Linked DNA regions of Actinopolymorpha cephalotaxi. Each later gene encodes a partner of the first gene's protein in a complex. Links are inferred from orthologs where the notes say so. Each region holds a gene or a part of one and is shown on either strand. Other genes may lie near its edges. The genes, in order: FHR37_RS07445, rny and FHR37_RS05785.

Evidence for each region.
Region 2: FHR37_RS07445 (region 1) and rny share a complex: the UniProt entries of both Bacillus subtilis proteins name them as parts of the possible RNA degradosome complex. The link is inferred for Actinopolymorpha cephalotaxi from one-to-one orthologs.
Region 3: FHR37_RS07445 (region 1) and FHR37_RS05785 share a complex: the UniProt entries of both Bacillus subtilis proteins name them as parts of the possible RNA degradosome complex. The link is inferred for Actinopolymorpha cephalotaxi from one-to-one orthologs.

Annotation. Positions count from the first base shown.
Region 1 is NZ_JACBZA010000001.1:1,645,678-1,655,178, forward strand. Bases 3,752-6,583 are described here. They hold FHR37_RS07445 (6-phosphofructokinase), read left to right. Parts: upstream 3,752-4,570; coding sequence 4,571-5,596; downstream 5,597-6,583. Other genes in these bases: macS (MacS family sensor histidine kinase), read left to right, coding at 3,752-3,779; FHR37_RS07440 (response regulator), read left to right, coding at 3,813-4,469; FHR37_RS07450 (class II 3-deoxy-7-phosphoheptulonate synthase), read left to right, coding at 5,666-6,583. Also shown: FHR37_RS07420 (hypothetical protein), read right to left, coding at 1-321; FHR37_RS07425 (alpha/beta hydrolase), read right to left, coding at 324-1,178; FHR37_RS07430 (lysophospholipid acyltransferase family protein), read left to right, coding at 1,444-2,307; more of macS, read left to right, coding at 2,322-3,751; more of FHR37_RS07450, read left to right, coding at 6,584-6,994; FHR37_RS07455 (mandelate racemase/muconate lactonizing enzyme family protein), read right to left, coding at 7,085-8,410; FHR37_RS07460 (RraA family protein), read right to left, coding at 8,353-9,210; FHR37_RS07465 (phytanoyl-CoA dioxygenase family protein), read right to left, coding at 9,381-9,501. UniProt on the Bacillus subtilis protein: Catalyzes the phosphorylation of D-fructose 6-phosphate to fructose 1,6-bisphosphate by ATP, the first committing step of glycolysis.
Region 2 is NZ_JACBZA010000001.1:1,366,041-1,375,542, reverse strand. Bases 2,728-5,560 are described here. They hold rny (ribonuclease Y), read right to left. Parts: upstream 4,987-5,560; coding sequence 3,469-4,986; downstream 2,728-3,468. Other genes in these bases: FHR37_RS06195 (GNAT family N-acetyltransferase), read right to left, coding at 5,463-5,560; FHR37_RS06205 (amino acid ABC transporter permease), read left to right, coding at 2,728-3,396. In the rest of the region: FHR37_RS06220 (amino acid ABC transporter ATP-binding protein), read left to right, coding at 12-794; FHR37_RS06215 (glutamate ABC transporter substrate-binding protein), read left to right, coding at 889-1,767; FHR37_RS06210 (amino acid ABC transporter permease), read left to right, coding at 1,871-2,518; more of FHR37_RS06205, read left to right, coding at 2,515-2,727; more of FHR37_RS06195, read right to left, coding at 5,561-6,659; FHR37_RS06190 (regulatory protein RecX), read right to left, coding at 6,749-7,360; recombinase RecA, read right to left, coding at 7,381-8,424; FHR37_RS31310 (DUF3046 domain-containing protein), read right to left, coding at 8,722-8,916; FHR37_RS06175 (rubrerythrin family protein), read right to left, coding at 9,047-9,502. UniProt on the Bacillus subtilis protein: Endoribonuclease that initiates mRNA decay. Initiates the decay of all SAM-dependent riboswitches, such as yitJ riboswitch. Involved in processing of the gapA operon mRNA, it cleaves between cggR and gapA.
Region 3 is NZ_JACBZA010000001.1:1,267,771-1,277,441, reverse strand. What follows is about bases 3,575-6,576. They hold FHR37_RS05785 (polyribonucleotide nucleotidyltransferase), read right to left. Parts: upstream 6,179-6,576; coding sequence 3,971-6,178; downstream 3,575-3,970. Other genes in these bases: rpsO (30S ribosomal protein S15), read right to left, coding at 6,432-6,576; FHR37_RS05790 (M16 family metallopeptidase), read right to left, coding at 3,575-3,890. Also shown: FHR37_RS05810 (AzlC family ABC transporter permease), read left to right, coding at 1-376; FHR37_RS05805 (AzlD domain-containing protein), read left to right, coding at 373-678; FHR37_RS05800 (phytanoyl-CoA dioxygenase family protein), read left to right, coding at 834-1,727; dapB (4-hydroxy-tetrahydrodipicolinate reductase), read right to left, coding at 1,784-2,530; more of FHR37_RS05790, read right to left, coding at 2,586-3,574; more of rpsO, read right to left, coding at 6,577-6,701; FHR37_RS05775 (bifunctional riboflavin kinase/FAD synthetase), read right to left, coding at 6,818-7,864; tRNA pseudouridine(55) synthase TruB, read right to left, coding at 7,990-8,907; 30S ribosome-binding factor RbfA, read right to left, coding at 8,909-9,448; FHR37_RS05760 (DUF503 domain-containing protein), read right to left, coding at 9,600-9,671. UniProt on the Bacillus subtilis protein: Involved in mRNA degradation. Catalyzes the phosphorolysis of single-stranded polyribonucleotides processively in the 3'- to 5'-direction. Necessary for competence development in Bacillus subtilis.

The DNA.
Region 1 (9,501 bases):
CACGGGACCGTCGGCGGACGCCTCGTCGGACGGGGCGTCCGGCGCACAGGCGGCGGGAGCGCCCTCACCCTCGCGGATCCTCGTCAGCTGCTCGCCGAGCAGGGCCTTGGCGTGGTCCTGCGCACCCTCGTCGACGTAGAGCCGGTCACACGGAGTCGGTGGAAGCCGGATCTCCCGGCACGGCTCCGCGACCGGCGGGCACGGGTCGGCGTAGGCGGCCACCCGCGCGCCGGCCAGGATCGCCAGCATGGTGTCGGCGACCTCGGGGGCGAGGTCGGCGATGGCGACGTACGACGGGGCGCTCAGACCGTTGTCCCGCATCGCTACCTCCCGGAGTCGTTCCGAGCTGCCAGGTCCGGGCCTGCCGGGGGCGGCCCCGCCGGGGGCCGTCCGGTCGGCTGACCGGACGAGCTCCGCCCGGTCAGGGTCCGGCACAGACGTTCGACGAAACCGGCCGTCTCGGTGAAGATCGTCGGCGCGTCGTAGTCGAGTGTGGCGACATGGTAGCTGTCGGGGAGCGAGTGTTCCTCGATCTCGTGGGAGCCGACCCTGGCGCGCAGCAACCGCAGGCTCGACCCGTCGACCACGTGGTCCTGCGGCGAGCGGAAGACGAGCATCGGCGCGCGGACCGACGGCAGGTCGGCGGCCACCGTCCGCCACAGCCGGGTGAGGGAGTGCAGTGCCGTCAGCGGGGTCCGCTCGTAGGCGCCCTCGTGGTCGCCGGGCTTGTGGATGTCACCGCCGATGGCCGGGACCGAGGCGAGGAAGTGGCGCAGGACGGGCAGCGCCGGCAGCCGCGGGTCGTTGCCACGCAACGCCGGGTTGACGAGGACGATCCCGTCCACCTCGTCGCCGTACACCTGCGCCAGCCGCAGGGCGAGGCAGCCGCCCATCGACTGGCCGCCGACGACCACCACCTCGCACTCCTCGCGCAACCGGAGGAAGTCCCGCTCCAGCGCGGCGAACCAGTCCGGCCAGCCGGTGCGGTCGAGGTCGGTCCAGGTGGTGCCGTGGCCCGGCAGCCGGGGTACGGCGACCCGGAAGCCGCGTTCGGCGAGGTAGGTGGCCCACGGCCTGATCGAGGCGGGCGAGCCGGTGAAACCGTGGGACAGCAGCACGCCGGCGGTCCCGGTGCCGGCGTACAGCGGTTCGGCGTACGGCTTCACTCGCACAGGCACGCTCCTGAAGGTCGCGCGACGGAGACGCGGAGGTCCGGTGGGAATCGTGTCACGGTCGGTTCACCCGCGCGGAGGCGGCCGGGGGTCGGTCCGGACCCCGGCCGGGCCGTCGCCAGGTCGCCGATCCGATCCGGTCCACAGAGGCGATACCCCACGGGCGGGCCCGCACTACTTGCGGCCGGCCCGGTGACGACCCGTGGGAGGGTCGGCGTTGCTCCGGGCCCGGACGAGGCCTAGGGTTCTCGGGCAAAGACGGAGGTGGGGTTTGTTCTACTGGTTCCTCAAGGTCTTCGCCCTGGGGCCGTTGCTGAGAACGGTCTTCCGCCCCTGGGTCGACGGCCTCGAGAACGTCCCCCGCGAAGGTCCAGCCATCTTCGCGAGCAACCACCTGTCGTTTTCGGACTCGGTGTGGCTTCCGCTGGTCCTTCCCCGGCGGATCACGTTCCCGGCCAAGATCGAGTACTTCATCGGTACGGGCATCAAGGGCCGCCTCACCGCGCTGTTCTTCCGCGGCATCGGCCAGGTCCCGATCGACCGGACCGGCGGCCGGGCCAGCCAGGTCGCGCTCGACGCCGGGCACAAGCTCCTGCAGAAGGGCGAGCTGTTCGGGATCTATCCCGAGGGCACCCGTTCGCCCGACGGCAAGCTCTACAAGGGCAAGACCGGCGTGGCCCGCCTCGCGCTGGCCTCCGGCGCCCCGGTGATCCCGGTGGCCATGATCGGCACCGACAAGATGCAGCCGCCGGGCAAGGCACTGCCGAAGCTGATGCGGCCCGGCGTGCGGATCGGCAAGCCGCTGGACTTCTCCCGCTACGAGGGCATGGAGGAGGACCGGTTCGTCCTGCGCTCGGTCACCGACGAGATCATGTACGAGCTGATGGAGCTGTCCGGCCAGGAATACGTCGACATGTACGCCCAGAAGGCCAAGGACGAGCTCGGCAAGCGGCGCGGCAGCGACGCGGGTGAGAAGTCGGTGGGCTCCACGGGCAGCTCCGGTTCGGACAGCGCGGCCCAGTCCGGCTCCGGCACCGGCTCCGGCACCGGCTCCGGCAACGGCACCGGTCAGGCAGCCGGCTCCGGACCCGACGAGCCGGGCACCGACGGCGCCGCCGTCCGCAGGGCGAGCTGAGAGAGGGACCGACCATGGGGGCGGGCGGCCGGTTGCCGATGCTGCCGGGTTCTGGACGTACGCGCGCGAACGCCGGCGCCGACGGCACGGCCTCGCTGTGGAAGGCGCTGGCGGTCCTGCGGTTCGTCGTGCTGGCCCAGGCGCTGGCGGTCAACCTGTTCCGTTGGGAGCGATTCGACCATCCGCTGACCGGCTGGCTCGTTTTGACCGTCATCTCCGCCTGGACGCTGGTCGCCACCTGGGCCTACGACGCACCCGAACGCCGCCGGTGGCCGCTCCTCTCCGCCGACCTCGCGGTGGCGGTCGGCTCGATCCTGATCACGCCGTACGTCCTCAGCCCGGAGATGCTGAACCGGCACGACTTCACCCTGCCGACGTACTGGGTGACCGCGGCCGTGCTGGCGTGGGCGATCAGGTACGGCTGGATCGGCGGCGTCCTCGCGGCCCTGGTGATCTCCCCGGCCGACATCGCCACCCGGGCACACATCACCTCCACCACGTTCAGCAACCTCTTCCTGCTGCTGCTGGCCGGGGCGATGGTCGGTTACGCCGCCTCGCTCGCCCGCAGCGCCGCGGCCGACCGCGCCCGGGCCACCGAGCTGGCCGCCCGGACCGCGGAGCGGGAACGCCTCGCCCGGGCGGTGCACGACGGCGTGCTGCAGGTTCTGGCGTACGTCCAGCGGCGGGGGAACGAGCTCGGCGGTGAGGCCGGCGACATCGCCCGCGCCGCCGGCGAGCAGGGCGAACTGCTGCGTGCGCTGGTCAACGGCCAGCCGATGCCGGTGGCGGGGGAGCGAGTCGGCCAGTCGGCCCTGTCGGGGCTCTCGGGGTTGTCGGAGTTCTCGGGGCACGCCATGCAGCAGGCCGTCGACGAGACCGACACCGGCATGATCGACGTCGGTGGCCGGCTCACCGGCCTCGGCGCGGCCGGGATCTCCGTCGCCACCCCGGCCGACCCGGTGCTGCTTGCGGGCAGCGTCGCCACCGAGCTGGTCGCCGCCGTCCGTGCCGCGCTGGACAACGTCGCCCGGCACGCTCCGGGCGCCAGGGCGTTCATCCTGCTCGAGGACGACGGCGAGGCGGTGACGGTGAGCGTCCGCGACGACGGGCCGGGGATCCCCCCGGGCCGGCTGGACCAGGCCGAGGCCGACGGCCGGATGGGGGTGAGCCGCTCGATCGTGGGCCGGCTGACCGAGCTCGGCGGCACGGCCACGCTGTCCGCCACCCCGGCCGGGACCGAGTGGGAGCTCCGGGTGCCTCGCGCCGCCGCCGACGCGGCGCCCGCCTCGACCGGGCTCCGGTGGACGCCGCCGGGATGGCTGGCAGGCAGGCGTTCGACCAGACCGGATGCCCACCCGGCTACCGACCCGGATGGCGACCTGGATGGCCGGTCGCGAGCCCGGCCGGAGCCCCGGCCCGGCACTGAGCCGCAACCGGATCACGAACCGGATGCCAAAGCGGATATCGGGTGACGAACCGGCTCGCACGTTGCGTAAGGTCGGTGCATGATCCGGGTGATGGTGGTCGACGACCATCCGATGTGGCGCGGTGCCGTGTCCAGCGACCTGCAGCAGGCCGGATTCGAGGTCGTCGCGGAGGCCGGCGCGGGTGACGAGGCGCTGCGCCGCGCGGAGGCGACCCGGCCCGACGTGGTGGTGCTCGACCTGCAGATCCCGGTCCTCGGCGGCGTCGAGGTGACCCGCCGGTTGGCCGAGAGCGAGTCCCGCACCCGGGTGCTGATCCTGTCCGCCAGCGCCGAGCAGCTGGACGTGCTGGCCGCGGTCAAGGCCGGTGCCGCCGGCTATCTCGTGAAGTCCGCCTCCCGCGAGGAGCTTCTCGATGCCGTACGCCGGACCGCCGCCGGCGACGCCGTCTTCACCCCCGGGCTCGCCGGCCTCGTGCTGGGGGAGTTCCGCCGCCTGTCGGGCGCGTCCCGCGCGGCCGAGCCGGTCGCCCCGCAGCTGACCGAGCGGGAGACCGAGGTGCTGCGGCTGGTGGCCAAGGGGCTGAGCTACAAGGACATCGCCGACCGACTGGTGCTCTCCCACCGAACCGTGCAGAACCACGTCCAGAACACCCTGCGCAAGCTCCAGTTGCACAACCGGGTCGAACTCGTCCGGTACGCCCTGGAAAGCGGACTCGACAGCGCCGACGAGACCTGACGGGACCTGACGAGACCTGACGGCGGCCCTGCGGAGGGCGGCGAACCCGGCAGGGCTAGGCTCGACAGGACCTGTTCTTGCAGTCTTGGAAAGGACTGTCAATGCGAGTTGGTGTGCTCACTGGTGGTGGCGACTGCCCAGGACTGAACGCGGTCATCCGGGCCGTCGTACGCAAGGGAGCGTCCGAGTACGGCTATGACTTCGTCGGGTTCCGGGACGGCTGGAAGGGCCCGCTGGAAAACGTCACCTGCGAACTCGGCATCCCGCAGGTGCGGGGCATCCTCCCGCGCGGCGGAACCATCCTCGGATCGTCGCGGACCAACCCGTTCAAGGTGGACGGCGGCGTCGAGCGGATCAAGGAAAACCTGGCGAGCAACGGCGTGGACGCCCTGGTCGCGATCGGCGGCGAGGACACCCTCGGCGTGGCGACGAAGCTGTCCGAGCTCGGTGTCAACGTCGTCGGCGTGCCGAAGACCATCGACAACGACCTCGGCGCCACCGACTTCACGTTCGGCTTCGACACTGCGGTCAACATCGCCACCGAGGCGATCGACCGGCTGCACACCACGGCCGAGTCGCACCACCGGATCGTCGTGGTGGAGGTCATGGGCCGGCACGCGGGCTGGATCGCGCTGCACTCCGGCCTCGCCGGTGGCGCCAACGTCATCCTGATCCCCGAGGTGCCGTTCGACCTGGAGAAGGTCGTCGAGGACGTCGAGAGCCGCTTCCGTACCAACTTCTCGCCGATCATCGTGGTCGCCGAGGGTGCCACCCCGAAGGAGGGCACCCACGCCCTCGCCAACGAGGAGCTGGACTCCTTCGGCCACGTCCGCCTCGGCGGGGTGGGCGACATGATCGCCGCGGAGCTGGAGAAGCGGACCGGCAAGGAGGCCCGCGCGGTCGTCCTCGGCCACACCCAGCGCGGCGGCACGCCGACCGCGTTCGACCGCTGGCTGGCCACCAGGTTCGGCCTGCACGCGATCGAGGCGGTGCACGACGGCGACTTCGGCCAGATGGTCGCGCTGCGCGGCACCGACATCGTGCGGGCACCGCTGGCCGAGGCCACCCGTGAGCTGAAGGTCGTCACCCCCGAGCTGTACGCCGAGGCCGGCGTCCTGTTCGGCTGAGCCGCTCCTCGAAGATCGTCGTCCGGGGTCGGCGCGTCCGCGCGCCGGCCCCGGTCATACTCTCGTGACGTGAACTCTCTCCAGGCCTGGCGTGACCTCCCGGCCGCCCAACAGCCGGAATGGCCCGACGCGGGTGCGGTGCGGGCCGCCGCCGCACAGCTGCGGACGTTCCCTCCGCTGGTCTTCGCCGGCGAGTGCGACTCCCTCAAGGCGCGGCTCGCCGACGTCGCGGCGGGGCGGGCGTTCTTCCTGCAGGGCGGTGACTGCGCGGAGACGTTCAACGGCGTCGGCGCGGACGCGCTGCGCAACAAACTCCGCACGATCCTGCAGATGTCGGTGATCCTCACCTACGCCGGCAGCGTGCCGGTGGTCAAGGTCGGGCGGATCGCCGGTCAGTACGCCAAGCCGCGGTCCAAGCCGACCGAGGTGCGCGACGGCGTCGAGCTGCCCGCCTACCGCGGCGACGCGGTCAACGGCTTCCCGTTCACCCCCGAGGACCGCACGCCCGATCCGGACCGGTTGGTGCGGATGTACCACTCCTCGGCGGCCACGCTCAACCTCGCCCGGGCGTTCGTCGTCGGCGGCGAGGCAGACCTGCGCCAGGTGCACGCGTGGAACACCGACTTCGTGCGCGACAGCCCGGTCGGTGAGCGCTACGACCGGATGGCCCGCGACATCGACCGGGCCATCTCGTTCATGCACGCCTGCGGCGCGGACCCGGCGGAGTTCCACTCCGTCGACTTCTACGCCAGCCACGAGGCCCTGCTGCTCGACTACGAGGAGGCCCTCACCCGGATCGACTCCCGGACCGGCCTGCCCTACGACACCTCCGGCCACTTCCTGTGGATCGGCGAGCGGACCCGTCAGCTCGACGGCGCGCACCTGGAGTTCGCCCGGCACGTGCGCAACCCGATCGGGGTGAAGCTCGGCCCCACCACGACCCCGCAGGACGCGCTGACGCTGATCGAGCGGCTCGACCCCGACCGCGAGCCGGGCCGGCTCACGTTCATCACCCGGATGGGTGCGGGCCGGATCCGCGACGCGCTGCCTGAGCTGGTGGAGAAGGTCACCGCGAGCGGCGCCTCGGTCGCCTGGGTGTGCGACCCGATGCACGGCAACACCTTCGAGGCGCCGAACGGCTACAAGACGCGCCGCTTCGACGACGTACTGGAGGAGGTCGAGGGCTTCTTCGAGGTGCACCGGTCGCTCGGCACCGTGCCGGGCGGGCTGCACGTCGAGCTCACCGGCGACGCGGTGACCGAGTGCGTGGGCGGCGGGCACGCCCTGGCCGAGGCCGACCTGGTGCACCGGTACGAGACCGTGTGCGATCCGCGGCTCAACCGCGCGCAGTCGCTGGAGCTCGCGTTCCTCGTCGCGGAGATGCTGCACCGCGCCTGAGGTTTCGCCGTACGCCACGAACGGGCCGGGTGCTCCCCACAGGGGAGTCGCCCGGCCCGTTCGTTCATCGGCCTTTGTGAGCCGCCGTGGTCAGCTCCACAGCCGGTCCCGGTGAACCTCGGTGTCCCACACCTCGCTCGGCTCGAAGAAACTCGGGAACGCCGGGTCGAGGTGCTCGCGGAAGAGTTCCTCGTTGATGTCGTCGAAGCCCAGCCCGGGCTTGTCCGGCACGGTGATGTGGCCGTCCTCGATCAGCGGGCTGGGCAGCCCGGTCACCAGGTCGCTCCACCACGGCACGTCCACGGCGTGGTGTTCCAGCGCCAGGAAGTTGTGCGTGGCCGCCGCGATGTGGGCGCTCGCCAGCGTCGCGATCGGCGAGGCGGCCATGTGCAGCGCCATCGCGACGCCGTGCTCCTCGGCGAGGTCGCCGACCCGCTTGGTCTCCAGGATGCCGCCGGAGGTGGCCGGGTCGGGGTGCACGATCCGGATCGCCTCGGCCTCCAGCAGCGGCTTGAAGTTCTCCGCGAGGTAGATGTCCTCCCCGGTGCAGGTCGGGGTTGACAGTGCCGTGGTGAGCTCCCGCCACTGGGCGGTGAACTGCCACGGGACCAGGTCCTCCAGCCAGGCAAGGGCGAACGGCTCCAGCGCCCGGCCGACCCGCAGGCAGGAGTCGACGCCGATGTGGCCGAAGTGGTCGACGGCCAGCGGGATGTCGTACCCCACCGCCTCACGTACGGTCGCGACGTGCTCGGCCAGCAGGTCGACGCCCTTGTCGGTGACCCGGATCCCGGTGAACGGGTGCATCGTGGTGGTCTGCTCGCGGGCGCCCGGCGGTGCGATCAGCGCACCGGGCACGTCCCAGAGCAGGTTGATGCCCACGTCCATCTTCAGGAACTGGTAGCCCAGCTTGCGCCGCCCGACCAGCCGTTCGGCGAGCACCTGCGGGTCGGGGGAGTTCGGGGTGTCGGCGTAGCAGAGCACCCGATCGCGGAACTTCCCGCCGGCCAGGGCGTACGCCGGAACGCCGTACGCCTTGCCGGCAAGGTCCATCAGCGCCATCTCCACACCGCACACCCCGCCGCCCTGCCGGCCGTGGTGGCCGAACTGCTTGATGGCGCGGAAGAGCTTGTCGACGTTGCAGGGGTTCTCACCGACCAGCCGGGCCTTCAGCAGCAGGGCGAAGCTGCGGCTCGCGCCGTCGCGTACCTCGCCGTACCCGCTGATGCCCTGGTTGGTGTCGATCCGGATGATCGTGGACCGGAACGGCACCCCGGTGAGCGAGGCCACCCGCAGGTCGGTGATCCTCAGGTCGCTGGGCCGAGAGTGGGTGTTCACCCGGTCCAGCAACTGGTCGCCGGTCAGCTCCTGGTCGTGGCCTGCCCGGCCCGGTCCGCCTGCTCCTGCTCCTTGCGCCATCGCTGGAAGTCCTCCTCGATGTGGCTTTCCCACGTGCCGACGTCGATCTCCGCGCTGCTGTAGACCTGCTCTGCCAACCGGAGCTTGCCGAAGACGTCGCGGGTACGGATGTCCGCACTGGACTCGGCGACCATGGCGGCCAGGTGCGGTGGGATGAAGATGAGTCCGCTCGGCGTTCCGAGCACCACGTCGCCGGGGAGCACGGTCGCGTCGCCGATCCGGACGGGAAGGTTGATGCCGGCCAGGGTCACGTCCCTGATCGCGGTCGGGTCGGCGTCGCGAAAGAAGAAGTTGACACCGCCGTCGAGTTGGCTGATTCCCTGGTAGTCACGGATGCCACCGTGGATCACCGCGCCGACACCGGTGCGTGCGGCGATGGCGGTGCTGAGGTTGTCACCGACAACCGTGCCGTCGCGGACCTTGCCGAAGATGTCGGTGACCATGACGTCGCCGGGCACCAGCGTGGAGATGATCCAGGAGTTCTGCTTGTCGGGTGCGAGGTGACCCTCGCGGGCACCTGCGGCGACGACCGCACTGTCGAAGTCGGGACGGTGCGGCAGGAACTGCGAGGTGACCGCCCGGCCGACGAGGACGTTGCCGGGGTGGGTCTGGCGCCAGCCACCTGCGAACTGGCGGTCGTGGCCCTGCCGGCGGAGGACACCCCACGCCTCCTCGGTGGTGGCCAGCCGGATCTCCTCCAGCACCTCGTCAGGGACCTTCGGCCGCCCGTCCGGAAAGCGCTCGCCCTGCCAGGAGGACGTCAGCTCGATCAGGTCCTCGGGAGTGGGTTGGATTCGCATGAGTGAAGGGAACCTCCGCCGTCGGTGGATCTTCGCCAGATCGTAGGAGGGTTGCCGGGGGCAGGACAACGCGTACGTCCTGAGCCGGTTACCTGTGCCCGGATGTGGCGACCGGGCGGCCGGAACAGGCCTTCTTTTCCAGGGCTTTCCAGGCCCCTCCAGGGCTTGCTCTAGGAGATCGCGGCGAGGTACGGACTCATGTCCATGCCGGGGTAGCGGGCGCCGACGTTGGCGACGGTGGACTTGTTCCAGTACGCGTCGCCCACCCGGGGGAAGCCGACGAACTCACGC
Region 2 (9,502 bases), 280 kb from region 1 along the record:
ACCTTCCCCGCATGACAGACACGAGCGAGCGACCGCCCTCGCCCGGCGCGGCCTCCGCACGCCCGCTGGTCACCATCGAGCACGTCGACAAGCACTTCGGTGACCTGCACGTGCTCCAGGACATCAACCTCACCGTGCACGCCGGTGAGGTCGTGGTGATCATCGGGCCGTCGGGGTCGGGCAAGTCGACGCTGTGCCGGACGATCAACCGCCTGGAGCCGATCGACTCCGGAGAGATCCGGCTCGACGGCCAGCCGCTGCCGGAGGAGGGCAAGAAGCTCGCCCAGCTTCGCGCCGACGTCGGCATGGTGTTCCAGTCGTTCAACCTCTTCCAGCACAAGACCGTGCTGGACAACGTCACCCTCGGCCCGATCCGGGTCCGCAAGGTCGCGAAGGCGGAGGCCGAGACCAGGGCCCGGGCGCTCCTGGACCGGGTGGGCGTCGGCAACCAGGCCGAGAAGTACCCCGCACAACTGTCCGGCGGACAGCAGCAGCGGGTGGCGATCGCCCGCGCCCTGGCGATGGAGCCGAAGGTCATCCTCTTCGACGAGCCCACGTCCGCGCTCGACCCGGAGATGATCAAGGAAGTCCTCGACGTGATGGTCGACCTCGCCAAGGGCGGCATGACGATGGTCGTCGTCACCCACGAGATGGGTTTCGCCCGCAGCGCGGCCGACCGGGTCGCGTTCATGGCCGACGGGCGGATCGTCGAGGAGCGCACACCCGAGGAGTTCTTCAACAACCCCCAGTCGGCACGGGCGAAGGACTTCCTCTCCAAGATCCTCCAGCACTGAATGCCCAACCCGCACACGCAGAACGCCGCGCCCACCGGACCTGCCGGGACCATACGCAAGCTGGGGTTGCGGGCCACCATCAGAAAGGGACGTCATGCGTAAGAGCAGTCTGCGGTTGCTCGGAGCCGGCCTGGTAGCCGCGCTGGCCCTCACCGCCTGTGGAAGCAGTGGCGGCGGCCAGACGGACGTCAAGGTCGCCGAGAACCCGAAGTTCCCCGCCGGTTCGTCGATGGAGAAGTTCGCCAAGGCGAAGAAGATCAAGATCGGCATCAAGTTCGACCAGCCGGGCATCGGCTACAAGAAGCCGGGCACCGACACTCCCACCGGCTTCGACGTGGCGATGGCCGAGATCATCGCCGGCGGCATGGGCATCGAGCCCAAGAACATCGAGTGGGTCGAGACCGTCTCGAAGAACCGCGAACCCTTCCTGCAGAAGGGCACCGTCGACCTCGTGCTCGCGTCGTACTCCATCACGCCCGAGCGTCGCCAGGTCGTCGGCCAGGCCGGCCCGTACTTCGTCACCGGCCAGGGCCTGCTGATCCGCAAGGACGACAAGTCGATCAAGTCCGGCGCCGACCTGAAGGGCAAGAAGGTCTGCTCGGTCACCGGCTCGACGTCGCTGAAGCAGGTCGAGGAGAAGTACGGCGCCAACCCGGCTCCGTTCGGCTCCTACTCCGAGTGCGTGACCCAGCTGAAGAACAAGTCCGTGGACGCGGTCACCACCGACGAGGCGATCCTGCAGGGCTACGCCGCCGAGGACAAGGACCTGGTAACGGTTGGCAAGCCGTTCACCGAGGAGCGTTACGGGATCGGCTTCAAGAAGGGCGACACCGGAATGTGCAAGTACCTCACCGACAGCATCAACAAGTCGGTGTCGGACGGCGACTGGAAGAAGGCGTTCGACGCCACGCTCGGCAAGGCCACCGACGTGAAGGCGCCGGCCGCGCCCAAGCCGGACCCCTCCTGCCAGTGAGCATCGGTCTGCCCGGCGCGCGGCCCGAGTGCCCGCGCCGGGCAGACCTGTGTCGCCCACCCGTCCGCTTCTCCGGGCGCCAACCAAGGGAGACCAGCCCGACGTGAACGTGCTGATCGACAACCTGCCGAAGATCATCTCCGGCTTCTGGCTCACGGTCCAGCTGCTCGTCGTCTCCGGGATCGTCGCGACCCTGCTCGGCACTTTGCTGGCAGGGATGCGGGTCTCCCCGGTGCCGGTGCTGCAGCGCGCGGGCACGGCGTACGTCACGGTCTTCCGCAACACCCCGCTGCTGATCGTCTTCCTGATCATCGTGACCGGGCTGCCGGCGGTCGGGCTGCAGTACAGCTTCTTCGTCCGGGCGATCATCTCGCTCTCGCTCTACACCTCGGCGTTCGTATGTGAGGCGCTGCGTTCGGGCATCAACGCCATCCAGGCCGGGCAGGCCGAAGCGGCCCGGGCCATCGGCATGACGTTCGGGCAGAGCCTGCGGCTGATCGTGTTGCCGCAGGCGTTCCGTGCCGTCGTGCCGCCGCTGGCGAGCATCCTCATCGCCCTGACCAAGAACACCGCGATCGCCGAGGTGTTCGGCGTCACCGAGGCGAGCTACCAGCTCGACTCGCTGGTACGCGACTTCCCGACCGCCCTGTGGTGGCTGTTCGCCGGCATCGCGTTCGGCTACATGATCATCGTCTTCCTGATCGCCGGCGGCGCCTCCCTGCTCGAACGACGTTGGACGGTGACCCGATGAGTACAGTCCTCTTCGACGTACCCGGCCCGGTCGCCCGGCGCCGGCACCGCATCGGCGGGGTGATCGGTTCGATCGTCCTGCTCGCCCTGCTCGGGCTGGTGCTGTGGAAGCTGTGGGCGGCCGACCAGATCACCCCCAAGGCGTTCGAGCCGTTCACCGACCCCGACATCCTGCGCGGGCTCGGCGAGGCGATCCTCACCACGCTGACCGCGGCCGCGGTCGCCATCGTGCTGGCCCTGGTCTTCGGTGCGGTCTTCGCGGCCGGGCGGCTGTCCGACCACGCGATCCTGCGCTGGCCGTCGATCGCGGTGATCGAGTTCTTCCGCGCCATCCCGCTGGTGCTGCTGATCCTGGCCATGTTCCTCGGCTTCGGCGACGTGACGGGCCGCTTCTGGGCGCTGGTGCTGGCCCTGATGCTCTACAACGGGTCGGTGCTCGCGGAGGTGTTCCGCGCCGGGATCAAGGCGGTGCCGCGCGGGCAGTCGGAGGCGGCGTACGCGCTCGGCCTGCGCAAGAGCAGCGTGATGCTGCTGATCCTCGTACCCCAGGCGATCACCACGATGCTCCCGGCCATCATCAGCCAGTGCGTGGTGGCGCTGAAGGACACCGCGCTCGGCTACATCATCAGCTCCCAGGAGCTGGCGTCGTTCACCAAGCAGGTCATCTCCGGCTACAACAACCCGATCGCGGCCGGCGCCATCGCGGCCGCGGTCTACATCGTCATCAACTACACGCTGTCCCGGATCGCGCAGTGGCTGGAGGCGCGGCAGCGCCGGAGGGGACGCGCCGTCGTCCCGCTGGCCAGCACCCCGGCCGGCGATCCCAGCGGCGGCGTGTCCGGCGGTGTGTCCGGCGACGGCTCCGGCCCCACGCGCTGACCCTGGTCGTCGCTGAACCCGGTCGTCGCTGAACCCGGTCCGGCCCGCTGAGCCTGGCGGGCCGGTCGCCGGTCAGAGCGCGGTCTCGGTGGCCCGGGTCTCCCGGATCACGGTGACCCGGATCTGCCCGGGGTAGGTCAGCTCGGTCTCCACCCGCTTGGCGATGTCCCGGGCGAGCACCTGCGCCTGCAGGTCGTCGATCTCGGTCGGGACCACCATGACGCGGACGTCCCGCCCGGACCGCATGGCGTGCACGGAGGCCACGCCGGGGTAGGACCGGGCGATCTCCTCCAGCCGCTCCAGTCGCTGGACGTACGCCGCGAGCGACTCCCGGCGGGCACCGGGCCGGCCGCCGGAGATCGCGTCCGCGGCCTGGGTCAGCACCGCCTCGACCGTACGCGGCTCCACCTCGTCGTGGTGGGCCTCGATCGCGTGCACCACCTCCGGGTTCTCCCCGTGGGTTCGGGCGAGCTCGGCGCCCACGATGGCGTGACTGCCCTCGACCTGGTGGGTGAGCGCCTTGCCGATGTCGTGCAGCAACCCGCAGCGCCTGGCCAGGGCCGGGTCCAGCCCGAGCTCGGCAGCCAGCATGGCCGCGATGGACGCCGACTCGACCAGGTGCCGCAGCACGTTCTGGCCGTACGAGGTACGGAAGCGCAACGTGCCGAGCAGCCGGACCAGCTCGGGGTGCAGGTCGGTCAGCCCGGTCTGCGCCACCGCGTCCTCCCCCGCCCGCAGGCAGGTCTGCTCGACCTCGCCGAGGCTTCGGACGTACAGCTCCTCGATCCGGCGGGGATGAATCCGCCCGTCGAGCACGAGGTGCTCCAGCGTCATCCGCCCGACCTCGCGGCGGACCGGGTCGAAGCAGGACAGCATGACCGATGCCGGGGTCTCGTCCACGATCACGTTCACGCCGGTGATCTGCTCGAAGGCGCGGATGTTGCGCCCGTCCCGGCCGATGATGCGGCCCTTCAGCTCGTCGCTGGGCAGCTGCAGCGTCGTCACCACCGCCTCGGTGGTCTGTTCGGTCGCCAGCCGCTGCACGACCGTGGTGATGATGGCCCGGGCACGCCGGTCGCCCTCGTCGCGCGCCCGGCGCTCCAGGTCGCGGACCGTCAGCGCCGCCTCGCGCTTGGCCTCGTTCTCGATGGAGCTCACCAGCTGGGCCCTGGCCTGGACGGCGGTCAGCCCGGCGGTGCGTTCCAGTACCAGCCGGCGCTCGGTCTCCAGGTCGGTGAGCGCGGCCCGGCGAGCGGTCAGGGACTCCTCGGCAGCGGACACCGTACGGGCTCGGGCCTCCAGCTCGCGTTCGGCCAGGTCGAGCCTGGACTCGCGTTCGGTGAGCCGGCGGTCGCGGCGGTCGAGGTCGTCGGAGCGGGCCCGTAGTTCCTCCGGCGGTGGAGTCGCCGCCGGACCGGCGGCGACGGCGGACGGCGTTCCCGGCTGCGTTCCGGGCCGGATTCCCGGCTGCGTTCCCGATTGGGCACGGGTGGTGGCCCACCAGGACCACGCGGGACGGAGGAGGGCACCGAGGAGCACGAGGACGGCGAGCCCGACGAGCAGCAGGGCGACCTGGACGAGGGACCACATCAGGGCAGCTCTCCCTTCCCCGACCGCCACCTCGGGCGGAACCCGCCGGTGGAGGTCTGGCGTGGAAGGGATCGGTCCGCGCGGCCGGGCCGGCGGCCGGGCGGCGACCTTGCCGCGGGCCCCGGAGCCGACGGGTCAGGTCGTCATCCCCGGCCGACCTCACCTGACACGAGAATCGGTGACGCGGAGTTGTCACTGGTCCGGCTTTCGAGCCGGTCGACGGTGATGGTCTCGGTGGTCTCGAGGAAGTTGCAGGTGAGGCTCGGTCCGGCGGATGCGAGTGGCGGCGACGACGACTGACGCAGAGTGATCTCTTCCTGCTCTGGAGGCTAAGTCGCCGTACCGGGCCGGTCAAGGACGGTGGACAAGGGCGGCCGTCCGGCCCGTGCAGGGGCGGGCGAGAACCGGTCGTCCCGAAGTCGTCCCAGGGTGTGTCGCGAAGTGACCGCCTGACTCGTGGCCCACTTCGCAACACCCTAGAAGAAGTCGCGGGACCAGGGCAGGCGGCCGGCGAACACCCGGTCGAGCGCGGCGAGGTCGGCTGCCTCCCCACCGGCGACCAGTCCGAGCCGGGCGAGCCGGTGTGCGGACGCCCAGCCGGTGTAGAGCGAGGCCAGCCGGCCGATGCCGAGGCGTACGTCACCTCGTCCGCCGGGCTCGAGGCGGCCGGCGCCGTCCTTGACCCGCAGCACGTGCGGGCCGGTGTTCCACCTGGCGATCGGGTCGTCGAGGTGGAGATGAACCTCGGCGGTGACGTCCGGGGCGTAGCCGCGGGCAGCGACCGCGCCGGCGGCGTCCACCAGCCGGGTCATCCAGCACCAGCCGCGGTCGACCGGGCGCAGATCGCGTTCGCCGACCAGCATCGGCAGCGCGGACTGGGGCGGCGTCACCAACGTCACCGTGCCGGCCACGGGGTACTGCGCGGCGAGAACGCGCAGCAGTGCGAGCTCACTGGCCAGGTCGGCGGCCAGCGACTGGAGCACGGTGATGGTGTAGAAGCCGCGGTTGTCGTCCGGGTCCGTACGACTGGTGACGAGCAGGCCGGTGATCCGGCCATCGGTCTCCGCGACGTATCCCTCCTGGATTCCGGGATGGCCGAGGAGCCTGCGGAAGCCGAACTCCGGGCCGTGGGACAGGTTGCCCGGCTCCTCCCGCGACACCTCCTCGTGGAGTTCGCGGATCGCGGGCAGGTCCGCCCCGGTGGTGGGCCGCACCTCGACCTCGCGGTCGGGTCTGGGGAGGGAGGTGAGTGCCCGCAGGTCGATCCGCTGCTCGGGATAGCTGCCGGCGACCTCCCAGCCGTTGCGGCGGTAGAGGGTGTGGTTCATCGGATAGAGCGAGGACACCACTTCGCCGCAGTCGCGCATCGACCGGATCGCCTCGTGGACGAGGGTGCTCGCGACTCCCCTGCCGCGGGCGTCGGGCGCGACGGCCACGCCGGACACTCCACCCATCGGCACCCGGCGTCCGCCGAACCACTGGCCGAGCTCCCACACCGCCAGCCGTCCCACGATCCGCTCGCCCTCGGTGGCCAGCAGCCGGCGGTCGAGAGGATTCGCGGCCCGGTCGTTCGTGTCGTCGTAGGGAGCCGGACGTGCCGCGAACGCCAGTTGACTGAGGTCGTGAAGGGCCTGCCGGTCGTCGTCGCGGGCGGTCCGCACCTGAAGCGCCATGGCTCGCACGCTAGCGCCGACCTCGCGGCGGCGGTGACCCGGGCGGATCACCGGCCGGTTCAGGCCGTGGGTACGCCTAGGGACGAGTCCTACGGACCCGCGGTCTCCATCGAGTCGGCGGCACCGCTGAACTCGGCGACGGCAGCGCGGTGTTCCTCGTCGGACTCCCCCTCCAGTGCCTCCCGGACGACCCGCGCGGCGAGCCCCGGCGAGTAGCCCTTGCGGGCCAGCATCGCGGCCAGCCGGCGGACTCTGGTGCGCCCGTCGAGCCCCCGGGTCGCGGCGAGCTTGCGGGTCACCAGAGACCGGGCGGTTTCCAGCTCCGTCTCCGGGGACAGCTGGTCGAGCGCTTCGCCGACCTCGGAGTCACCGACCCCCCGGCGGCGCAGTTCGTGGGCAAGCGCCCGCCGGGCCAGCCCACGCCCGGTGTGCCGGGAGTCGACCCACGCCCGAGCGAAGGCCCCGTCGTCGATCAGACCGACGTCGGTGAACCGCCCGAGGACGGACTCGATGACGTCCTCGGGCACTTCCTTACGTCGCAGCGCCTGTTCCAGCTCGGCGCGCGAGCGGGGTTGGCCGGTGAGCTGGCGAAGGACGATGGCGCGGGCTGTCTGCTCGGGATCGGTCGCGGCGGGTTCCTGGTCGTCGTCCGACCGCGACCTCGATCTCGACTTCGAGGACCTCGATGACTTCTGCCTCACCTGTCGTCTGCTCCTCGGTGCTAGAAGTCCTCGGGCTCAGGCTCGGACTCGTCCGCGGGCTGGTCCACCCGCGGGCCGATGCCGACCTTCTCCTTGATCTTCTTCTCCAGCTCCTCGGCGAGGTCCGGGTTGTCACGGAGGAACTTCCGCGCGTTTTCCTTGCCCTGGCCGAGCTGGTCGCCCTCGTAGGTGTACCAGGCGCCGGCCTTGCGGACGATGCCGTGCTCGACCCCGAGGTCGATCAGGCTGCCCTCGCGGCTGACCCCTTCACCGAAGAGCATGTCGAACTCGGCCTGCCGGAACGGCGGTGCCATCTTGTTCTTCACGACCTTCACCCGGACCCGGCTGCCCACGGGGTCCTGGCCGTCCTTCAACGTCTCGATCCGCCGCACGTCGAGGCGGACGGACGCGTAGAACTTCAGCGCCTTGCCACCGGTCGTGGTCTCCGGCGACCCGAACATCACGCCGACCTTCTCGCGGAGCTGGTTGATGAAGATGGCGGTGGTCTTGGAGGAACTGATGACGCCGGTCAGCTTGCGCAGCGCCTGGCTCATCAGCCGGGCCTGCAGGCCGACGTGGCTGTCGCCCATCTCGCCCTCGATCTCGGCCCGGGGGACCAGGGCCGCCACCGAGTCGATCACCACGACGTCGAGCGCACCGGAACGGATCAGCATGTCGGCGATCTCCAGCGCCTGCTCACCGTTGTCCGGCTGGGACACCAGCAGCGCGTCGGTGTCGACGCCCAGCTTCTTGGCGTATTCGGGGTCGAGGGCGTGCTCGGCGTCGATGAAGCCGGCGACCCCGCCGGACTTCTGCGCGTTGGCCACCGCATGCAGCGCAAGGGTGGACTTACCCGAACTCTCCGGCCCGTAGATCTCCACGACCCGCCCGCGGGGCAGGCCGCCGATCCCGAGCGCCACGTCGAGGGCGATCGCTCCGGTCGGGATCACCTCGGTCGGAGCGCGGCCCTCCTGGCCCAGACGCATCACTGCGCCCTTGCCGAACTGCCGCTCGATCTGCGCTATCGCGGTGTCCAGCGACTTGTCGCGGTCTTGAGCTGCCATGCTCGCCATCCCGGTCAGGTCGGGGGCTCGGCGTGAGCCCCGGGACTTCTTCTGCGTGGTCTTTTCGTTCATCACACCCGAGACGTTAGAGGTGACCACCGACATACCTGGATCCGGGCGGTGAAACCTGTGGACGCCACGGCCGTGAGCCGCATTGTGGACAAAACCCGCCGGCGGCGAGTGCGGCCCACCAGTGACACTCTACGACGATATGACGAACACGCGTTCGAAGAGGTGCGCCACGCCGAGTCGGCTCGCCCGAACCCCGGGCTCGCTCTGCGACCGGCCGGGCAGCGGTCAGCGTTCCGAGGCGGGAAGCTCCAGCGCCTGCCACACCGCGCGCCAGACGGTCTTCGCGTCGACGCCGGAGTCCAGCGCCTGCTGGGGAGTGCGACCGTCCAGCTCCGCGAGGACCTGGTCGCGCGCCCACGAGCGCGCGTAGCCCGAGCCGAGGTGGTGTTCCATTCGTTGCCAGAATTCCGTCAGTCGCACCGGCCCAGTATGACCGTCACCCGGCGCCGTACCCGCGGGCGGTCGCCGGCCCCGCGGCGGCGAAGGGCCCGGCCGCGCCAGGCGACCGGGCCCTTCCAGCATGGCGCCCACGAGCGCCGACGAGCAACGGCTAGCTGCGCATGCCGGCGTGGTCGGAAGGCGTCGACGGGACGACGATCTCCAGCGACGCCAGCAGGAAGTCGCACGCGTGGTGGGCCTCGTCGACGGCGATCTCGAAGAACAGGTCCGCCGCCTCGTCGTCACCGGCCTGCTCCGCACGCTGCGCGTACGTCGGGTACATGACCGTCGCCTCGTGCAGCTCACCCTTCATCGACTTCAGGAGGTTGGCCTTGTTGTCGCGCACCAGCCCGTACAGCTCGGCCGCCTCGGCGAAGTGCTCCCCCAGCTCCTGGCTCGCGGTGTTCTCCCACAGCCGGGCGAGCCGCGGCTGGCCTGTCTGCCGGGCCTTCTCGGCGTAGGAGGTGTAGGAGGCGTTGGCGAAGGCCTCGCCGCGGATCGTGGCCAGGAGGTTCTCCCGGGTCCGGCCCCTGCACGCGGGCAGGCTGGCGAAGATCGGCTTGGGCCG
Region 3 (9,671 bases), 380 kb from region 1 along the record:
ACTCGGCAGGGCCGGCTTCTGGTACACCGCGCTCATTCTCTTCACGCTGTGGAATCTCGGGACGCTGCTCGGTGCGGTGGCCGGGGCCTCCCTCGGCGACCCTCGGACGTACGGACTGGACGCCGCCGCCCCGGCCGCGTTCGTCGCCCTGCTGTGGCCGCAGCTGACCACGGCGCGGACCCGCGCGGTCGCCGCGATCGGCGCGCTGGTCGCCGTGGCGCTGGTGCCGGTGGTGCCCGCGGGGGTTCCGGTCCTCGCCGCGGGCGCGGTGGCGGTCGCCTTCGGGCTGCGGTCCGCCTCGCCCACCCCGGCTGCCGGTTCCCCGGCCGAGCCGGAGCCCTCGTCGGCGCAGGCGGCACGGGAGGAGAGCCCGTGACGCTCTGGATCGCCGTACTGGCCACCGCCCTCGGCTGTTACCTGCTCAAGCTGGCCGGGGTGTCCGTGCCCCGCCAGGTGCTCGACCGTCCGGCCGTACGACGGTCCGCGGCACTGCTCCCGGTCGCCCTGCTGGCCGCGCTCGTCGGCGTGCAGACCCTGAGCTCGGGCACCGATCTGGTCGTGGACGCCCGGCTGGCCGGCGTCGCGGTCGCCGTGGTCGCGCTGCTGCTGCGGGCGCCGTTCATCGTGGTCGTCGCCCTCGCCGCCCTCACCGCCGCGCTGGTGCGGCTGGCGTTCTGACCGGGCCCGCACTCGCCCGTACGACCCACTGACCAGGCGCGGACAACCGTCTCGCGAACCGAGACCAGCGGACGAACGCACGCGCCGACCGGCGCGCACCCGCCTAGCGTCGAAGTGGACCCAGATCAACGAACCACCGCGACGGACGGACTCTCATGGCTTCGGGCTATCAGGTACTCACCGACGAACAGGCGCAGACTTTTCTCGACCAGGGCTTCGTGGTCGTCCACGACTGCTTCACCCCCGAGGCCGCCGCGGAGTACACCGACCAGGTGTGGACCCGGCTCGGGTACGACCCGGACGACCAGTCCACCTGGGAACAGTCCTCGATCCACATGCCGACACACCGCCGGATCGACGTACGCGAGTTCGCGCCGAAGGCATGGCAGGCCGCCTGCGACCTGCTGGGCGGGGAGGACCGGGTGGCCCGGCCGTACTCCTGGGGCGACGGGTTCATCGTCAACCTGTGGGAGGGCGAGGACCGGCCCTGGACGCCCGCCTCGGCCGCGGCTCCCGGCTGGCACAAGGACGGCGACTTCTTCCGGCACTTCCTCGACTCGCCGGAGCAGGGCCTGCTGACGCTGGTGTTGTGGTCGGACGTACGGCACCAGGGCGGTGCGACGTTCGTGGCCGCGGACTCGGTGGGACCGGTGGCGCGCTACCTCGCCGAGCGGCCGGGCGGCGTGCTGCCCACGGAGTTCGACATCCCGAGCCTGGTCGGGCAGTGCGGCAACTTCGTGGAGGCCACCGGCCGGGTCGGCGACGTCTTCCTGCTGCATCCGTACGTCCTGCACGCGAAGGCGCAGAACCTGCTGCGCGTCCCCCGGCTGATCACCAACCCGCCGGTGCACCTGGCCGAGCCGATGCGCTTCGACCGCGAAGATCCGGCCGACTTCTCCCTGGTGGAGCGGGCGGTGCTGCGCGGCCTCGGAGTGGAGCGGTACGACTTCGCACCCACCGCGCCGCGGGAGGCCGTCGTCCCCGAGCGGGTGCGCCGGCAGGAACGGATGAAGGCCGAGGAGGAACGCCGCCTCAGCGCGCGGCGGTGACGCCCGCGAAGCTGACAACGCCGCGTTGACACCGCGGGAACGCGGCGGGGAGTGGGTCAGCCCAGGTCGAGGTAGTGCTCGAGCCCGACCGTGAGGCCGGGCCGCTCCCCCACCGTCCGGGCGCCGAGCACGACACCCGGCATGAACGACGTCCGGGCCATCGAGTCGTGCCGCAGGGTCAGCGTCTCGTCCTCGCCGCCGAACAGCACCTCCTGGTGCGCGACCAGGCCGGACAGCCGGACGCTGTGCACGGGTACGTCGGCCACCCTCGCGCCGCGGGCACCGGCCACCTCCTGGGTGGTGGCGTCCGGCACCTCGCCCAGGCCCGCCTTCTGCCGGGCGGCGCCGATCAGCTCGGCCGTCCGCGAGGCCGTGCCCGACGGTGCGTCCGCCTTGCGCGGGTGGTGCAGCTCGATCACCTCGACGGAGGGGAAGAACCGTGCGGCCTGCTCGGCGAACCGCATCATCAGCACCGCGCCGACGGAGAAGTTGGGGGCGACCAGCACGCCGACCTTGGGCGCGTCGGCCAGCCAGCCGCGTACCTGCTCCAGCCGCTCCGGCGTGAAGCCGGTGGTGCCGACCACGGCGTGGATGCCGTTCTCCACACAGAAGCGGAGGTTGTCGAGCACCGCGTCGGGATGGGTGAAGTCGATCACCACCTCCGCACCGGCGGCGCGCAGGTCGGTCAGCTGGTCGTCCACGTCCAGCCCGGCCACCAGGTCGAGCCCGTCGGCGGCCTCGACCGCACGGCAGACCTCCGCGCCCATCCGGCCGCGGGCTCCGAGTACGGCAACCTTCACCACGTACGACTCCTCCCCTGCTACGCCGGCGGCGAACCGCCGGCGGCATCCAACGCCGTCAGCGAACCGCGCCGGCGAACCGGTCGGCGTCCTCGAACGGCCCGACCACGGCCAGCGTCGGCGCCGCTTCCAGCAGTTCCTTCGCGATCTGGCGAACGTCGTCCAGCGTCACCGCGTCGATCCGGCGCAGGATCTCGTCCACGCTGAGCAACTCGCCGTACACCAAGTCGGCCTTGGCCAGCCGGCCCATCCGGGAACCCGTGTCCTCCAGGCCCAGCACCAGCGAGCCGCGCAACTGCCCCTTGCCCCGCTCGAGCTCCTCGTCGGTGAGCCCCGAGGAGACGACCTTCGCCAGCTCGTCGCGGCAGATGTCCAGCACCTCGTCGATCTTGCTCGGCAGGCAGCCGGCGTAGATGCCGACCATGCCGGAGTCGGCGTAGTGGGACGCGAACGAGTAGACGGCGTAGGCCAGCCCGCGCTTCTCGCGTACCTCCTGGAACAGCCGGCTGGACATGCCGCCGCCGAACGCGGCGTTGAGGACGCCGAGCACGAACCGCCGGTCGTCCGAGCGCGGCACGCCCGGAACGCCCAGCACGAGGTTGGCCTGTTCGGTGGGCCGGTGCGCCAGCCGGACCGAGCCGCGGGCAGCCGTGGCGGCCGCGGCCGCGGAGGCCAGCGCCCTGCTCGGGTTGCCCGACCGCGGCGGCGTCGGCTCACTGACCTGGCCGTTGAGCCGGCCCGCACGCTCGAACGCCTGCGTCACCAGGCGCACCACGGCACGGTGCTCGACGTTGCCGGCGACCGACACCACCAGGGACTCCGGGCGGTAGCGGCGGCGGTAGTAGCCGTGCACCTGGCGCCGGGTCAGCGCCTCGATCGACTCGGTGGTGCCGAGGATCGGCCGGCCGAGCGGTGAGTCGCCCCACAGCTCCTCGGCGAACAGGTCGTGCACCGCATCGGAGGGGTCGTCGTCGTGCATGGCGATCTCCTCCAGGATCACGCCACGCTCGCTGTCCACGTCGGCGGCGCTGATCAGGGACGAGGTCACCATGTCGCAGATGACGTCCACCGCCAGCGGCAGGTCGGCGTCCAGCACCCGCGCGTAGTAGCAGGTGTACTCCTTGGTGGTGAACGCGTTCATCTCACCACCGACCGCGTCCAGGGCGGAGGAGATCTCCATCGCGTCCCGGCGCCGGGTGCCCTTGAACAGCAGGTGTTCGAGGTAGTGACTGGCGCCGGCGAGCGCCGGGGTCTCATCGCGCGAGCCGACGCTCGCCCAGACCCCGAAGCTCACCGAACGCACCTGCGGCATGGCCTCGGTGATGATGCGCAGTCCGCCCGGCAGGACCGTACGCCGGACCACTCCACCGTCGCCCTCCTTCAGGAGGGTCCGAGTCGAGCCAGACGGCTGGCTCCCCGCAGCCAGCCGTGCCAGTCGTGGGCTCACTGCTCGGGCGACTTCTCGGCGTCCTCGACCACGGGCACCAGGGACAGCTTGCCCCGGTCGTCGATCTCGCCGATCTCCACCTGCAGCTTGTCGCCGACCTTCACGACGTCCTCGACGTTCTCGACCCGCTTGCCGCCGGACAGTGCCCGCAGCTTGGAGATGTGCAGCAGGCCGTCCTTGCCGGGAACCAGCGAGATGAACGCACCGAAGTTGGTGGTCTTGACCACCGTGCCGAGGTAGCGCTCGCCGACCTCGGGCATCGTCGGCGTGGCGATCCCGGCGATGACCGCGCGAGCGGCCTCCGCGGAGGGACCGTCGGCGGCACCGATGAAGATCGTGCCGTCGTCCTCGATGGCGATGTCGGCGCCGGTGTCGTCCTGGATCTGGTTGATGACCTTGCCCTTCGGCCCGATCACCTCGCCGATCTTGTCGACCGGGATCTTCATGGTGATGATCCGCGGGGCGTACGGCGACATGTCGCCGGGCTCACCGATGGTCTTCTCCATCAGGGTGAGGATCGCGAACCGCGCCTCCCGCGCCTGCTGCAGGGCGGACGCGAGCACCGACGCGGGGATACCGGTCAGCTTGGTGTCCAACTGCAGGGCGGTGACGAACTCACGGGTGCCGGCGACCTTGAAGTCCATGTCGCCGAACGCGTCCTCGGCGCCGAGGATGTCGGTCAGCGTGACGAACTCCGTCCGGCCGTCCACCTCGTCGCTGATCAGGCCCATCGCGATGCCGGCCACCTGCGCGCGCAGCGGGACGCCGGCGCTGAGCAGTGCCAGCGACGACGCACACACCGAGCCCATCGAGGTGGAGCCGTTGGAGCCGACCGCCTCCGACACCTGACGGATGGCGTACGGGAAGTCCTCGCGGCTGGGGAGGATCGGGTGGATCGCCCGCTCGGCGAGCGCGCCGTGCCCGATCTCGCGTCGCTTCGGGGAGCCGACGCGGCCGGTCTCGCCGGTGGAGTACGGCGGCATGTTGTAGTTGTGCATGTAGCGCTTGGTCGTGTCCTCGGCGAGGGTCAGACCGATGCGCCGCTCCAGCGACAGCATGTTCAGCGTGGTGACGCCGAGGATCTGCGTCTCGCCGCGCTCGAACAGCGCCGAGCCGTGCACGCGCGGCACGACCCCGATCTCCGCGGCCAGCGGCCGGATGTCGGCGAGGCCGCGGCCGTCCATGCGGACCTTGTCGCGGAGCACCCGCTCGCGCACCAGGGTCTTGGTCAGCGACCGGAACGCCGCGCCGATCTCCTTCTCGCGGCCCTCGAAGTCGGCGCCGATCCGCTCCAGCCCGAGCGCCTTCACCTCGTCCAGGCGGGACTCGCGGCTGGCCTTGTCGGCGATGGTGAGGGCCTCGGCCAGCTCACCGCGCACCGCGCTGGTCAGCGCCTCGAGCACGTCCTCCTGGTAGTCACGGAAGACCGGGAACTCGGTGGTCGGCTTGGCAGACTTGGCGGCCAGCTCGGTCTGGGCGTCGCACAGGGTGCGGATGAAGCCCTTGGCCGCGTCCAGCCCCTCGGCGACGACCTCCTCGGTCGGCGCCTGGACGCCACCGCGTACGAGGTCCCAGGTGTGGTCGGTGGACTCGGCCTCGACCATCATGATCGCCACGTCACCGTCCTCGAGCGCACGGCCGGCGACCACCATGTCGAACACGGCGTTCTCCAGCTCGGCGCGCCGCGGGAACGCGACCCACTGGCCGTCGATCAGCGCGACGCGAACGCCGCCGATCGGGCCGGTGAAGGGCAGGCCGGCGATCTGCGTCGACGAGGCCGCGGCGTTGATCGCGAGCACGTCGTACAGCACGTCGGGGTTGAGCGACAGAACGGTGACGACGACCTGGACCTCGTTGCGCAGGCCCTTGACGAACGACGGGCGCAGCGGGCGGTCGATCAGCCGGCAGGTGAGGATCGCGTCCTCGCTGGGCCGGCCCTCGCGGCGGAACACCGAGCCGGGGATCTTGCCGGCGGCGTATCCCCGCTCCTCGACGTCGACCGTCAGCGGGAAGAAGTCGAACTGTTCCTTGGGGTGCTTGCCGGCCGTCGTTGTCGACAGGACCATCGTGTCCTCGTCGAGATAGGCGACGACGGCTCCGTTGGCCTGGCGGGCAAGGCGTCCGGTCTCGAACCGGACCGTTCGGGTGCCGAAGCGGCCGTTGTCGATGACGGCTTCGGCGGTGTGAATTCCGGGACCCTCCACGGGGCTCCCTCCTCATGACATCGGGGAGCGATCTGCCGCGGGGTGCGTGGGGTACAGGATGTGCCGGTCTTCGATCGAGGCTCTCGGGTACGTCTCGGGGTGATCGCGTCTGTGGTGATCTCGCCCGGAGGACTCCCGGAAGCCACTACCGAGGACCGGCGGCCTGGCTACCGCCTCACGCGGGGACCGCTCCGGTCCTTGTTGTGTACCGGGAGCGGCGCCACGAAGGCGACCGCTCCCGGAGCTTTTCCAGCTATCGGCGCAGGCCGAGCCGCTCGATCAGCGAGCGGTAACGCTGGATGTCTTCCTTCATGACGTAGTTGAGCAGCCGGCGGCGCTGACCCACGAGGAGCAGCAGACCGCGACGGCTGTGGTGGTCGTGCTTGTGGGCCTTCTGGTGCTCGGTCAGGTGAGTGATCCGATGCGTGAGCAGCGCCACCTGGACCTCGGGCGAACCGGTGTCGCCCTCTTTGGTCGCGTACTCGGTGATGATCTGCTTCTTGGTCGCAGCGTCTAGCGACACGAGGCTCCTTTCGGGATCCGTTGCGCGGCGCGCCAGGGCGGGTTCACCTGGGCACTCTTTGTCCGCGGCCGGCGTACGGCAGTGGTCAGGCTACCAGCCCGCCGGTGGGCCACCGGTCAGCCGGGGTCGGCGGCGAGGACACGGCGTACGTGTTCCACGTCGGCACGAATCTGGACGACCAGGGCGTCCACCGAGTCGTAGGTGTCCTGCCCGCGCACCCGGTCGACGAACTCCACCGCGACCGGCCGGCCGTACAGGTCCAGATCGTCGCGATCCAGGACATACGACTCGACCCGGCGCGGCTCGTGGCCGAACTGCGGGTTGGTGCCCACCGAGATTGCCGCGGGCAGCACCTGCGGGCCGGGCGCGTCCACGTCGGCTACTCGCAGCCACCCGGCGTACACGCCGTCGGCGGGCAGCGCCAGGGCGGTCGACGCCGGCACGTTGGCGGTCGGGAAACCCAGCTCGCGTCCCCGGTGGGCGCCCTCGACGACCAGGCCGTCCACCCGGAAGGTGTGCCCGAGCAGGGCCCGGGCGCCGGCCACGTCGCCGGCCGCGAGCCGGTCCCGGACCGCGGTGGAGGACACGGCGTCGACGGGGACGCCGGCGGGGTCGGCGGGATCGAGGGCGGCGGGATCGAGGGCGGCGGGATCGCCGGGGTCCGCGGCGGCCGGTTCGGCGGTCGAGGGGACCTTCGCCGCGCGGGTCAGGCCCTCGACGGCGAACCCGAGCTCGGCGCCCAGCGTGCGCAGCAGGTCGACGTTGCCGGCCGCCTTGTGCCCGAACCGGAAGTCGTCGCCGACCACCACCGCCACCGGACGCAGCGCGCGGACGAGTTCGCGGACGAACTCCTCGGCGGGCTCGCGGGAACGCTCCTTGTCGAACGGCACGACGACCACGCCGTCCATGCCGTACGCCTCGAACAGCTCCAGCCGGCGCTCCACGGTCGCCAGCAGCGGCGGTACCGCCTCCGGGCGGACCACCGAGGCAGGATGCGGGTCGAACGTCACCACGACGGAGCGGGCGCCGTGCTCGCGGGCCAGCTCACGGGTGCGGGCGAGCACCCGCTGGTGACCGCGGTGCACGCCGTCGAAGACGCCGATCGTGACGACCGTCGGCCCGAACCGCGGATCCACCCCGGTCAGGTCTGTCCAGCGTTGCATCGTGTCCTCGTCGCCCTTCCGTCCTGATACGCCTGCCTCACAGAGTGCCAGACGGTCGCCCGCGGACCCTCGCTCCGGTCCCGGCATCCGGCAACCCGGGCGTCACGGGTCGTCCCAACCCGCCGTCAGCTCGCGAACACCGCGACCGGCCGGGCGCCCTCCTCGACGTCCTCGTACAGCGCGAGGAACGCGCCGTCGGGGCCGAACACGCCCACCGGGCCGCCGCCCACCCGCACGCCGGGCAGCTTCTGCCCGAAGGAGACCAGCCGCGCCGTGTGCTCGTCCACGTCGTACCGGGCGAACGTCCGGGCCGCCACGTCGGCGATCGGGACCACCTCGAAGCCGCCCTCGAGCTGCTCGATCGTACGGGCCTGATCCAGTGCGTACGGTCCGACGCGGGTACGCCGCAGCGCGGTGAGGTGGCCGCCGACGCCCAGTCCGGCGCCCAGGTCACGGGCCAGCGCCCGGACGTACGTCCCGCTCGAACACTCGACCACCACATCGACGTCCACGACCTCGCCCACCGGCCGGACGTCGGTCACCTCGAACCTGCGCACCACCACCTGGCGCGGTGCCAGCTCGACGTCCTCGCCCTTGTGCACCTTGCGGTAGGCGCGTTCGCCGGCCACCTTCACCGCCGACACCGCCGACGGCACCTGGGAGATCTCGCCGGTCAGCGCGGCGACCCCCGCCTGGATGTCCTCCCGGCGTACGTCCCGGGCGGACGCCTGGGCGATCGCCTCCCCCTCGGCGTCGTCGGTACGGGTGGACACCCCGAGCCGGATCGTCGCGTCATAGGCCTTCTCGGTGAGGGTGAGATAGCCGAGCAACCGGGTGGCGCGTTCGATGCCGAGGACGAGCACGCCGGTCGCCATCGGGTCGAGGGTGCCGGCGTGGCCCACCCGCCGGGTGTGTGCCAGCCGGCGGACCTTGCCCACCACGTCGTGGGAGGTCCAGCCGGAGGGCTTGTCCACGACGACGATGCCGCTCCGGGTCTCAGCAGGTCGGGGCACATCAGGTCGGGTCACGTCGGGTGGGGTCACGTCAGCTCCCGCCGTGACCGCCGGGGCCGGACCGGTTGTCGCCACCCTTGCTGCCGTCGCTGCCGTCGCTGCCGTCCTCGTCGCCGGGGGCATCGAGCTCGTCGAGGTCGTCGAGGTCTTCGTCGGTGCGGGGCACGCGGTACGGGTCGGCCTCGCCGGCCGGGCTCGCCTGCGCGGCCCGGCGGGCCACCTCGGCGTCGGAGTCGCGGGCGAGGCGCAGGAGGTCCTCGATGTGCTGGGCGTTCTCGGGTACGGCGTCGGGGACGAAGGCCAGGCTCGGCGTGTGCCGGAGCCCGAGCCGGCGGCCGACCTCGGAGCGGATCAGGCCCTTCGCGCTCTCCAGCGCCACGGCGGTCCCGGTGTGGTCCTGGTCGCCCCCGAGCACGGTGTAGAACACGGTGGCTTCGCGCAGGTCACCGGTCAGGCGGGCCTCGGTGACCGTCACGAAGCCGAGCCTGGGGTCCTTCACCCGGCGCTCCAGCATCTCCGCGACGATCACCTGGATCCGGTCCGCGAGCTGGTTCACCCGTGTCTGGTTCATCGCCATCCTCTCCTCGGCCGGCGGGCGACCCGACCGGGGTCGTCCCCGCCGGTCCGGGTTCGTACCTCGTGCCGGCTCACTGTCCTACTCGTCCTGCTCGTCCTGCTCGGTCCTGCTCGTCGTGCCTCGGTCCTACGCGTCCTGCTCGGTCCTACTCGTCGTCGACGGAGAACAACTGCCGGCGTACCTGCAGCAACTCCACGCCCGGGCGCTCGGCGAGCAG